2 regions of the Cupriavidus sp. SK-3 genome follow, and region 1 is predicted to be linked to the other one. Evidence: riboswitches for the same ligand, from Rfam matches in the RefSeq annotation. Region 1 holds a riboswitch; the other holds the start of a gene.
What was found. A riboswitch is a leader RNA that binds a small molecule or an ion and turns the genes downstream of it on or off. The one in region 1 is predicted to bind glycine.

Region 1 (6,293 bases):
CCGCATCGGCTCCCGCCTATTTCGCGCGCTGGGGTTTCTGCCACATCCCTTTCGATAAAGCGCCGTCAGAAGTCCAGGCCTCACGGGAGTTCCGCAATGCTGCACAAAGCTCAGCGCTATGCATGCACTGTGAGCTCAAGTAGGCATGCGAAGCGCGCCTGACGCGTGAACGCCCTTGCCTCGCTTAATGGCCCTGTAAGCGCTTGCCGCCAGAAGAAATCCAGTGCACGTTCGTGCACAAAAAGACCCACGTCACCGGAAACTGGTGACACGGTGGCAGCAGGACTCTATCGCCAGCCCATGCAGAATGAATAATTCTTAATCTGAGAATTAAACAGATTTTTCCAGCTTATCTCTTGGCCATTGTGACCCTCACCACCCATGGCATGGCAGGTGGTCGGCAAGTCGCCATGACACAGCGTTAAGGTTAACCCGCGCCCCACTGATATCCGTCTTTCTCGGCACTCACCTGACTCCAAATTGTCATCTAGGTCCAGTTAAATACGCGAGCGGTTATTTGCAGCGCCATCGGCGAGTTCACCGCCGCTACCGGCCAGCAAGACTCTGGCATGTTTGCCAAAACAAAAAATGAACGCCCGTTCGCGAGATACCGCCAAGCGAAACGAGGCATAGCAATATTTCAAGGTCAATATGCATCAAGCTCTCGCTTCTCCCATGGCCACGAACGACGCGTCGCTACCCGGCGCTGGCAGTGGGAGAAGGACTCGCTGGACCGTCTCGGCCGGCATCAAGGCCCTGCGCCAGGAAGCGGCAAGCCTGCGAGCAACTGCTCAGGCAAGGATGACCCTGGCCGGCACTTGTGTTGCGCTCTGTGAACCTGGCGACTTGCTCCAGCGGGCCGCGATTCTCGACAGGGGCGCTGACGTTCTGGCGCTGACCGACTGGAGCTGAGTCAGTTCGCTTTCTTTGTCGTCGCCCGGGCAGTAAGCGATGGTGCCGCGAGGCCATACCACGCGCTCATCTGCATACCCTTGATGCCGCGTTCGGTGAAGGTCGCGGCCTCGGGGAACAATCGAAGACGCCTCTCCGCAGCGACCGCGATAGCGCGGACTTTTCCACCTCGGATGTATGGGACGGCCCCGGTGTCGAACATATATGAGAGCTGTCCGGCCATGACATCAGAGATGGCTGGGCCACTACCTTTGTAGGGCACGTGGATGACGTCGATGCCGGCAATGGACTTGAACAGTTCACCTGCCAAGTGAGCCGATGCTCCAATGCCGCCCGAACCATAGGAGAGCTTTCCTGGTTTTGCTTTGGCAGCATTGACGATGTCTTTCGGCGACTTGAATGGCGATACCGCAGGCACAAGCAGAATGCTGGGGATGGCAGCCACGGACGCGACCGTGGTGAAATCCTTGATGGGTTCGAAGCCCGTCCTCTTACATAGGTGGGCACTCGCCGCGTTGGTCGAGCTAGTTGCCAGGTACAACGTGTATCCGCAGGTCACGCTGCGACCCGACGTGGACCTTTCCGCTTCATTGTGCAAACGTTAAAGAATCGGCGACGCCAGAAGGCGATGCTGCAAACGCTGCTACATCGGTGGGGCGGGCCCGACGCCCACTACCTCGCCCTTGCAGTCTCCCGGCCACGCGTGCTATGGTGCGGCTTCCAGGAGAACGAGGCGCCCCCCGCCATAGCAGGTCGGGCGCTTCTACCGAAGGCGTACCCCTGAAACGCTCAGGTGCAGAAGACTGGAAACCGATAAAACTGGAGAGCGCCGGACCGGACCACCAAGCGTGGCGCGGCATGCGGCCGCCGAAGGGGCAAGCCGGCACCCGTGGTGGGTGCGGCGAATCTCTCAGGCAAAAGGACAGTGGGGGCAGACAGGCCAGATTGCCTGTCTGCCCCTTTTTGCTGTCCGGAGCCTGAAGAATGAAAGTCATCGTGATGGGAGCCGGCGTGATCGGCGTCGCTTCTGCGTGGTACCTGGCCAAGGCCGGGCATGAAGTGGTGGTGCTGGAGCGCAACGCGGGCGCCGCCCGGGAAACCAGTTTTGGCAACGGCGGCCAGATCTCGGTCAGCCATGCCGAGCCGTGGGCCAACCCGGCCGCTCCGCTGAAGATGCTGCGCTGGCTGGGCCGGGAGGATGCGCCCCTGCTGTTCCGCCTGCGCGCCGACCCGGCGCAATGGTCGTGGGGCCTGAAGTTCCTGCGCGAGTGCACGGCTAAGCGCTCCACCCACAATATGATCCAGTTGCTCAACCTAGGCACATACAGCCGCGCCAGCCTGCAGGCCCTGCGCGAGGAAACCGGCATCGAGTACGACCACCTGACGCGCGGCATCCTGCATTTCTACACCAGCCAGAAGGAGTTCGACGCGGCCATCGAGCCGGCGCGCATCATGCGCGAACTGGGCTGCGAGCGCCGCGTGATCGGGCCGGACGAAGTCGTACGCCTGGAACCGGCGCTGTCCAATATCGCGCCGCGCCTGGCTGGCGCCACCTATACCAGCGAGGACGAATCCGGCGACGTGCACCGCTTCACCACCGAGCTGGCGGCCAAGTGCGAGGCGCTTGGTGTGCGTTTCCGCTACGGCGTGCGTGTGCAGCGCCTGCACGCCGATGGCGGCAGGATGCGCGGCGTGGAGATCGCCGATGAAACCGGCGGCTACCAGATCGAAAGCGCCGATGCCTATGTGCTTGCGCTGGGCAGCTTCAGCCCGATGCTGGCGCGCCCGCTGGGGGTGAAGCTGGATATCTATCCGGCCAAGGGCTACTCGGTGACGCTGCCGGTACTCGACCCCGCGCGCGCGCCCAGCGTGAGCCTGACCGATGACGAGTACAAGCTGGTGTTCTCGCGCTTTGGCGACCGCCTGCGCGTGGCAGGCACCGCCGAGCTCAACGGCTATGCGATGGACCTGAACCCGGTGCGCTGCGACGCCATCGTCAAACGGACGCTGGACGTGTTCCCAGGCATGAGCCGTCCCGAGCTGGCGCGCTTCTGGACGGGCCTGCGCCCCGCCACGCCGGGCAACGTGCCGTATATCGGTGCCAGCGGGATCGACGGCCTCTACCTCAACACCGGCCACGGCACGCTGGGCTGGACGCACGGCTGCGGCTCGGGCCGCGCCATTGCCGACATCATCAGCGGTTATGTGCCGGAAGTGGACTTTGCCTTCAGTGGCGAGCTGCCGGCGCACAAGGGTCCACGCGCGCTTGCCATGGCGGCAAACCCCGCCAGCGCAACGGCCCACTGAGCGCGAACTGCGGCGCGCATTACCGCGCCCTGCGCCCGGCCATCTGCGCCGGGCGCTTTGCCTTTACCATGTGCGTCCACGACTCCGCAGGCTCCCCATGAAGCTTAACCAGTTGCGCGCCCTGGCCGCCATCGCCGACACCGGCAGCATCCAGGAAGCCTCGCGCCTCCTTCACCTGACGCAGCCCGCGCTGAGCAAGGCCATCAAGGAACTGGAGAGCAGCGTCGGCGCCACCTTGTTCGTGCGTTCCAGCAAGGGCGTGCGGCTCACCCCCCATGGCCAGCGGCTGGTCACGCATGCCCGGCTGATCAGCGAGAACGTGCGGCGCGCGCGGGAGGACCTGGAAGACATGATGGGCAGCGTGGTCAGCGAGATCACGGTTGGCGTCACGCCGGTCACGGCGGTGATGCGGCCGATGGCGGCCTGCCTGAGTACCTTCCGGCGCGAGTTTCCCAACGCCCGCCTGCGCGTGCAGGAGATGCGGCCGACGCAGTTGCTGGAGCACCTGCGCGAGGGCACCATGGACTTTGCGGTGACGTCCCAACTGCTGCCGGCGGACCGCGGATTGGATTGCACCCAGGCCTGCCGCCTGCCGACCATCATTGCCGCGCGGCGCGGGCATCCGCTGCGCGCGGCCCGGTCGGTGCGCGTGCTGCAGCAGGCTGACTGGCTGGTGCTGGACCCGCTCTCCGACACCAGCTCGCCTTTTCATCAATTGTTCGCGGGCAATGACCTGGCGCCTCCCGCGCGGGTAATCGAGTGCACCTCCATGGGGCTGGCGCTGGAACTATGCTGGAAGGCGGATACCCTGATCCTGCTTTCCAGCGAATCGCGCGGCAGCAAGTTCGTTACGGACAATATGGACTTCATCGAGGTGGAAGAGCCGGTGCCCGAGCGCACCATCTCCCTGGTCACGCGCGACCGGCACGTACTGACCTGGGCCGCGGCTCGCCTGCACGATGCCATGCTGGAAGCGCTTTCCGGCGACTCCCCGGCACCGGGCGGCGCGGCCGCCCCCTGAACTGGCCTGCGCCTGCGCCGTTGCATGGACGCGCGGCCGCCGACTTACGCGGCACCCCTCCCCCCCCGCTTTGAGCATCGCCCGCCATTCCCGATGGCTGGCGCCCATGCCCGCTTGTTCCCGCCTATTCCCGCCTATTCCCGATCCTCATACCCATGAAAAAAAGCGAAGTGCTTATCCGGCGCCTCGCTCTTACCATGCCAGCACACCAGTAGAGACGGCGCCGCGCGGCAGCCGTCCCGAGCCAATCCCACCCGAGGAGGAAAGCATGACCCACGCGCCTACCGCGCTATCCAGCCCCGCCGGCACGGCATCCACCGCCGCCCCCACCGCGGCCCGCCCGCATTCGCGCCGCGCCATCGTCGCCGCCGCGATCGGAAACGGGCTGGAGATCTACGACTTCACCGTCTACAGCTTCTTCGCCGCCACCATCGGAAAGCTGTTCTTTCCGTCGAGCAGCCCGCTGGCTTCGCTGTTGCTGTCCTTTGCCACGTTTGGCGCCGGTTTTGTGATGCGTCCGCTCGGCGCGGTGCTGATCGGTAGCCTGGCTGACCGGCGCGGGCGCAAGACCGCGCTCACGCTGACCATTGCGCTGATGACCGCGGGCACGGCGCTGATCGCGTTCACGCCGACCCACGCCAGCATCGGCGTGACAGCGACCGTGCTGGTCGTGCTCGGCCGCTTGCTGCAAGGCTTGTCGGCGGGCGGCGAGGTCGGCGCGGCATCGGCCTTGCTGCTGGAGTCGGCAAGCAAGCGCAACCGCTGCTTCCTCGTGAGCTGGCAGGCCGCCACCCAAGGCGGCGCCGCGCTGCTTGGCGCGCTGACCGGCGCCGCGGTATCGGCCCTGCTCAGCCCGGAAGCCATGCATGACTGGGGCTGGCGCCTGCCGTTCCTGCTGGGCCTGCTGATCGCGCCCGTGGGCATGTATATCCGCCGCCATCTGCAGGAAACGCATGAAGGCGGGCAGCACGGCGGCATCGGCGCGGTGTTCCGCGAGCATGGCCGCACGCTGCTGCTGGGCATGCTGCTGATGACCGGCTCCACCTCGTCGATGTACATCATGGTGTTCTACATGCCCACCTACCTGGTGAACACGCTGCACATGCCGCCCGTCACCGCGTTCCTGGCGGCGTGCATGGCCGGCCTCGCCATGCTGGTGGTGGCGCCCTTGTTCGGCCTGCTGGCCGACCGGCTGCCGCGCCGCAAGCCCCTGCTGTTTGCCGGCGGGCTGGCATCGCTGGCCCTGGTGTATCCCAACTTCATGCTGCTTTCGTCGGGGCCGGCCCTGCCGATCACCATGGCGCTGATCGGCGGCGCCGTGGCGCTGATGTCGGTCGGCAGCGGCGCGGGCGCCGCGCTGATGATGGAGGCGCTGCCGCGCCACCATCGCGCCACCGGCATGTCGGTGATGTACAGCCTTGGCGTGACCGTGTTCGGCGGCTTCGCCCCGCTGATCGTCACCTGGCTGATCGCCGCTACCGGCAGCAGCATGGCGCCGGCCTGGTACCTGCTTGCCTCGGCGTGCATCAGCCTGAGCGCGCTGGCGCTGTTCCCCAGCCACCCGGGCCGCGACTGACGCGCGCCAGGATCGTCTTTCCCCCTTTCCCTATTCCGCAGCACTATCCAGGATCGCACTGTCATGACCCAGACCCCAGGCAATGTCCCGTCCGCCCTGAACGAATCCGCCGCGCGCTTCGCCGAACTGCGCCACCGCATCCACGCGCATCCCGAGCTTGGAGCCGACGTGCCGTGCACCGCCGGGATGGCCGCTGCCCTGCTGCGCGAGTGGGGCTATGCCGTGCACACCGTCGGCGGCCACGGGCTGGTGGCGCAATTGAAGGTGGGCAACGGCACGCGCAGCATCGGTATCCGTGCCGACATGGACGCGCTGCCGTTGCAGGAGCGCACCGGCCTGCCCTATGCCAGCCAGGTGGCCGGCCGCATGCACGCCTGCGGCCACGACGGCCACACCGCCACGCTGCTGGCGGCCGCCGAGTACCTGGCCGCCACGCGCAACTTCGACGGCACGCTCAACCTGATCTTCCAGCCGGAT
Region 2 (6,293 bases), on a different contig from region 1:
GGATGCCGGCCAGCGCAAACGCCTGCGCGCCATGCCGGAAGCGGGCCGCTGGCCGGGGCCGGGCGGGATGCCTGGCCCCTTCGCCGACGGTGCGATGCCGCCGCATGGGCCCGCGCCCATGCCCTGCGCCTTCGGCGCGGACGGCCCGGGCAACGTACCCGGTGCTGCGGGACCTCACCGACAAGGAGCACACGATGCGCAGTAAGCATGACTCCCCCGGCAGTCGGCGCCGCTTTCTCGGCGGTGTGCTGGGCGGCTCGCTCGGCGCGGGCTTGATCGGGCTGGCGGGCGATGCCGCCGCGCAGTCCGCGCCGACCGCCTGCCTGCTTACGCCGGCACTGACCGAGGGCCCTTTCTATATTGACGAGGCGCTGATGCGCAGCGATATCCGCGATGGCCGGCCCGGCCAGTTGCTTCGACTGCGACTGGTCGTGGTGGATTCCGACCGCGGCTGCGCGCCGGTGGCCGGCGCGCTGGCCAGCATCTGGCACTGCGATGCCGGCGGCAGCTATAGCGGCTATGACCAGGCCGGCATGCCGCCGCCGCCCGGGGCGCGGGGAGGCCGCATACCACCGTCCGCGGGTGGCGCCGGGCCAGGGCGGGAAGAAGGCGGCATGCACGCCGCGCCCACCAGTGCCGCTCGCTTCCTGCGGGGCGTGCAACCTACCGGAGCCGATGGCAGCGCGCAGTTCCTGACGATCTACCCCGGCTGGTACGCGCCGCGCGCGGTGCATATCCATCTGAAAATTCATGTCGGCAAGGAGGAGGTGCTGACCTCCCAGATGTTCTTTGACGAGGCGCTGAACCGCGAAGTGCTTCTCGGCCACCCCGCTTATCGCGCTCGCGGCGCCTCGCCGTACCGGAACAGCCAGGACCCGATTGCCGGCGCGCATCCCGGCCTGGTGCGGGTGCGCCGCCTGCAGGATGCGGCCGGCACGCTGGAGGGCGAGTTCACGATCGGTATCGCGCGAACCTGAGGCAGCCCCCGGTCCTGCCCATCAAAAAAACGCCCCCGGACACTAAAGTACGGAGGCGCGTAACAGGGAAGAAGTCGGGCATCACGGCCCGGCCACCCCGCTCCGAAGGGACGAAGCGGTGCGGCGCCCGGACCAGAACGACAGCCCAGGCACGATCAATGGTAATGAGGCATCAGGCCGGGGTCTTGTCCCGCTTGTAGGGCAATGTATCGGCTGTGTAGGTTCGGGCTTTATACGTCCGGCGCTGGCTACGCCGCGGTCTTGCCGGGCGTGCCCAGCAACGCCTTGAGTCCGGCCAGGCGGTCTTTCGGACTCATGGCCGGGGTCTCGTCCTTGATCTCGGGCGCTTCCTCCAGCTTCATCTCGCCGATAAACCGCGAGGGCTGGCACGAGTAGGTGTCGCGCGCGCGCTTGCGCTTCTTGCACCAGCTGATATGCAGGCTGCGCTGGGCGCGGGTGATGCCCACATACATCAGGCGGCGCTCTTCCTCGATTTTCTCGTCGGTCATGTCCTCGTCTTCGCGGCAGTGCGGCAGGATGCCCTCTTCCACGCCGACCAGGAACACGTGCGGATACTCCAGTCCCTTGGAGGCGTGCAGCGTGGACAGGCGCACGGCGTCGGGATCTTCCTCGCGGCCTTCAAGCATGCTCATCAGCGCCACCGTCTGCGTCAGCTCCAGCAGGTTCTTGCCTTCGTCGCCAAAGCCGTCGGCGGTGTCGAAGCCAGTGGCTTCGCCTTCACCCGTGGCCTCGGGCTTGGTGCCCTTGCGCTTGAGCCAGTCGAGGAATTCCAGCGTGTTGGTCCAGCGCGACTGCGCCTGGCGTTCGTCGAACATGTCGTAGAGGTAGGCTTCGTAGTGGATGCCTTCCATCAGGTCGTCCAGCACTTCGGTAGCGGGATCGCTGGCCGCGCGCCCGGCCAGCCGCACCATCGCCTCGCAGAACACGCGCAGCGGCTCCAGCTGGCGCGGCTGCAGCTTGCCCTCGATGCCGCCCATCATGGCCGCCTCGAACAGCGAGACCTTGGCCTGCCCGGCGAAGGTGCCCAGCACTTCCAGCGTGGTGTTGCCCACGCCACGTTTGGGCGTGGTGATGGCGCGGATGAAGGCGGGATCGTCATCCGGGTTGGCGATCAGGCGCAGGTAGGCGCAAATGTCCTTGATCTCGGCCTTGTCGAAGAAGCTCTGCCCGCCCGACAGCACATAGGGAATGCGCTCGCGGCGCAGGATCTGCTCGAACAGGCGTGCCTGGTGGTTGCCGCGGTACAGGATGGCGTAGTCGCGGAACTGCGCGCGCCGCTCGAACTTGTGCGCCGACAGGCGGAACACCACGGATTCCGCCTCGTGCTCCTCATCGTTCATCGGGTTGATGGCGATGGGGTCGCCCATGCCGTGCTCGCTCCACAACTTCTTGTCGAACAGCTTGGGATTGTTGGAGATGACCGCGTTGGCCGCTTCCAGGATGCGCACTGTGGAGCGGTAGTTCTGCTCCAGCTTGACCACCTTGAGGTCGGGAAAATCGGTCTGCAGCAGCTTCAGGTTGTCCAGCGTGGCGCCGCGCCAGCCATAGATGGCCTGGTCGTCGTCGCCCACCGCCGTAAAGGCCGGGGCGCGCAGGTGCGAGCCGCCGGCGAGTTGCTTGAGCAACTGGTACTGGCAGGCGTTGGTGTCCTGGTATTCGTCCACCAGGAAGTAGCGCAGCCGGTTCTGCCAGCGCATGCGCACCTCTTCGTTGCGCGCGAACAGCTCGGCCGGCAGGCGGATCAGGTCGTCGAAATCCACTGCCTGGTAGGCATGCAGCGTGGCCACGTAGTTGCGGTAGATCAGCGCCGCCTGGTGATCGTCGGGGTTTTCGGCCTGGGCGATGGCCGTCTCGGGATCGACCATGCCGTTCTTCCACAGCGAGATGGTGCTCTGCACGCTGCGGATCAGCTTCTTGTCGGTGCTGGCGAGCTGCTCCTGCACCATGCCGAAGCAATCGTCCGAATCCATGATGGAGAAGCGCGGCTTCAGGCCTACGTGCTCCGCCTCGGCGCGCAGGATCTGCACGCCCAGCGAGTGGAAGGTGCTGACGGTGATCTGCTTGATCGGAATGCGCTTGCCCTCGCGCGTGGTCTTGCCTTCCATCAGCTTGGCGATACGCTCCTGCATCTCCTTGGCGGCCTTGTTGGTAAAGGTCACCGCGGCGATGTGCTTGGGCTGGAAGCCCTTGTCCTCGATCAGGTGGGCGATCTTCTGCGTGATCACCCGGGTCTTGCCCGAACCGGCGCCGGCCAGGACCAGGCAGGGGCCATCGAGGTAGCGAACGGCTTCGGATTGGGCAGGATTAAGTCCGTGGGTCATGCGAGGGCTGGTGGTGAGGCTGGGTGGCGGGATGGCCGGCAAGGGCGGGCGCGAGGCTCCGCGCGGCACATGGGCAGTACATGGGCAGCACATGCGCGGCCACGAGTGAAGCCTGCGGCACAGGAAAAGCCATCGGAGCCGCAGATGTTAACATGCCCGCAGGCCGCCCCGCCCTCCGGGCCAGCCCGGCAATCGCCCGCGTTGACAAGCCCCCGAGGCTGGCTGTAGAGTCGCGCCATCCGACCGGGAGAGCGCGCAGATCTTGCGCCGCCGAAGGGGTATCACCCGAAAACTCTCAGGCACCATGGACTGGTCGGATCGGCTTGCAACATGCACACGATGCACGCCGTACTCTGGAGAGCGGCACCCGCCATTGCTGAATCAATGGTGAGCGTGCCCACCGAAGGGGCGCGCAAGGCCTGGGTCCTGGTTTAGCCGGGGCCGCCTTGTAATCTCTCAGGTATCGAGGACAGAGGGGTCATCCGCCGCAGCGGATTTGGCAGCGCTATTGCGCGCCGAATCCTGCGGCGGATGGCCCTTTTTTCGTTTTCGAACCGAGATTAGCCTTCCCCCGAGGATTCCATGACGCTCCAGGCCACGCCCCTCAACGCTATCCACCGCGCCATCGGCGCCCGCATGGTCGACTTCGGCGGCTGGGACATGCCGGTCAACTACGGCTCCCAGATCGAGGAACACCACGCCGTGCGCACGGACGCCGGCATGTTCGACGTCTCCCACATGTGCGTGGTCGATCTCAATGGCGAGCATGTGCGTGCCTTCCTGCGCGGCCTGCTGGCCAACAATGTGGACAAGCTGCAAACGCCGGGCAAGGCGCTGTACGCCTGCATGCTCGACGAAAAGGGCGGCGTCATCGACGACCTGATCGTCTACTTCTTCGCCGAGGATCACTTCCGCCTGGTGGTGAACGCCGGCACCGCCAACGCCGATATCAAATGGATCGCCGCACGCAACGCGGCCACCAATAGCGGCGTGAGCATCACGCCGCGCCGCCACGACAACGCGCCCGACGGCGTGGCCCCGCTGGCCATCGTCGCTGTGCAGGGCCCGAACGCCCGCGCCAAGGTGTGGAGCGCCTTTCCCTCGACGCAACCCAGCGAAGCCCTGAAGCCGTTCAACGCCGTGGTGGTGCAGGATCCCGCGCTCGGCGAAGTCATGGTGGCGCGCACCGGTTATACCGGCGAAGACGGTTTCGAACTGGTGGTGCCGGCAGAGAACGTGGCCGGCCTGTGGGAAAAGCTGATCGCCGCCGGCGTGCGCCCGGCCGGCCTGGGCGCGCGCGACACGCTGCGCCTGGAAGCCGGCATGAACCTGTACGGCCAGGACATGGATATCCATACCTCGCCGCTCAACGCGGGCCTGGCCTGGACCGTGGACCTGCAAAGCGAACGCGATTTCACCGGCAAGGCGGCGCTGGTCGCCGGCGGCCAGACCCAGCAGTTCGTCGGGCTGATCCTGCGCGAAAAAGGCGGCGTGCTGCGCGCCCACCAGAAGGTGATCACCCCCGCCGGCGACGGCGAGATCACCAGCGGCACCTTCAGCCCCTCGCTGTCCCAATCCATCGCTTTTGCCCGCCTGCCGCGCGACGTTGCCATCGGCGCCGAGGTTCAGGTCGAGATCCGCGACCGCAAACTCGCCGCGACTGTGGTTAAACTGCCGTTTGTGCGTAATGGCAAGGCACTCGTGAGCTGAACGCTCGCACCCGGTCACAGCGCGCCAGCCGGCGGTTACCCATCGATCATCGTGTATCGGAACCTCCGCCCGGCTGGCGCTGAATAACAAATTGAATCTGGAGCAATCCCATGAATTTCCCCGCCGACCTGAAATACACCGAGTCCCATGAATGGGTGCGCGTCGAAGCCGACGGCACGCTGACCATCGGCATCACCGACCACGCGCAGGACGCGCTGGGCGACATCGTCTTCCTGGAACTGCCGGAAGTGGGCAAGTCCGTCGGTGCCGGCGATGCGCTGGCCGTGGTGGAATCGGTCAAGGCCGCGTCCGACATCTACGCCCCGGTGGCCGGCGAAGTGATCGCCGTCAACGATGCCGCCGCCGCCGCGCCCGAGAGCGTCAATGCCGACGCCTTCGACGCCTGGCTGTTCAAGCTCAAGCCGGCCAACAGCGACGACGTGAACGGCCTGATGTCGGCCGACGCCTACAAGGCCAACGTCGGCGCCTGATGCCAGATCGTCATTCCCGCGCCACGGGAATGACGGACAAAGACTGCCGCGACGCGCACCGGGCCGACCACCCGCCGCACCGCTCCCACGAGATTCTTGCCATGAACGCTCCCCTGCCCATGACTGCCGCCCAAGTTGCCCGGCCCACGCTGGCCGAACTGGAGGCGCGCGACGCCTTCGCCTCCCGCCATATCGGCCCCGACGCCGCCGAGCAACAACACATGCTCAAGGTGCTAGGCTATGACAGCCGCGCCGCGCTGATCGACGCCGTCATCCCCGCCGCCATCCGCCGCCGCGACGGCATGCCGCTGGGCGAGTTCACCGAGCCGCTGACCGAGGAAGCGGCGCTGGCCAGGCTGCGCGGGCTGGCGAACAAGAACAAGGTACTCAAGAGCTTTATCGGCCAGGGTTACTACAACACCCTGACGCCGGGCGTGATCCTGCGCAATATCTTCGAGAACCCGGCCTGGTACACCGCCTACACGCCCTACCAGCCCGAGATCTCGCAAGGCCGCCTGGAAGCCATGCTGAACTTCCAGCAGATGGTGACCGACCTGACCGGGCTGGACATCGCCAACGCGTCCATGCTGGACGAAGGCACCGCGGCCGCCGAGGCCATGACGCTGCTGCAGCGCGTCAACAAGCACGCTTCCAATACCTTCTACGTGGCCGACGACGTGCTGCCGCAAACGCTGGAAGTGGTACGCACCCGCGCCCTGCCGCTGGGCATCGAGGTCAAGGTCGGCCCCGCTTCGGAAGCCGCCGGCGCCCAT

Region 2: it holds a riboswitch for glycine, as region 1 does, so the genes downstream of both, gcvT (glycine cleavage system aminomethyltransferase GcvT) here and CF70_RS25895 (D-amino acid dehydrogenase) in region 1, are expected to answer to the same signal.

Annotation. Positions count from the first base shown of each region.
Region 1 covers NZ_JFJV02000246.1:12,619-18,911, forward strand. Annotated here, with positions in the region: gene CF70_RS25885 (GNAT family N-acetyltransferase) at 1-143, shown strand, start outside; gene CF70_RS35300 (Bug family tripartite tricarboxylate transporter substrate binding protein) at 914-1,471, opposite strand; glycine riboswitch at 1,722-1,848, shown strand; gene CF70_RS25895 (D-amino acid dehydrogenase) at 1,897-3,219, shown strand; gene CF70_RS25900 (LysR substrate-binding domain-containing protein) at 3,317-4,240, shown strand; gene CF70_RS25905 (MFS transporter) at 4,509-5,816, shown strand; gene CF70_RS25910 (M20 aminoacylase family protein) at 5,880-6,293, shown strand, end outside.
Region 2 covers NZ_JFJV02000264.1:42,919-49,211, reverse strand. Annotated here, with positions in the region: gene CF70_RS28270 (hypothetical protein) at 1-205, shown strand, start outside; gene CF70_RS28265 (protocatechuate 3,4-dioxygenase) at 195-977, shown strand; gene CF70_RS28260 (UvrD-helicase domain-containing protein) at 1,226-3,319, opposite strand; glycine riboswitch at 3,554-3,641, shown strand; glycine riboswitch at 3,663-3,802, shown strand; gene gcvT (glycine cleavage system aminomethyltransferase GcvT) at 3,902-5,029, shown strand; gene gcvH (glycine cleavage system protein GcvH) at 5,140-5,520, shown strand; gene gcvP (aminomethyl-transferring glycine dehydrogenase) at 5,622-6,293, shown strand, end outside.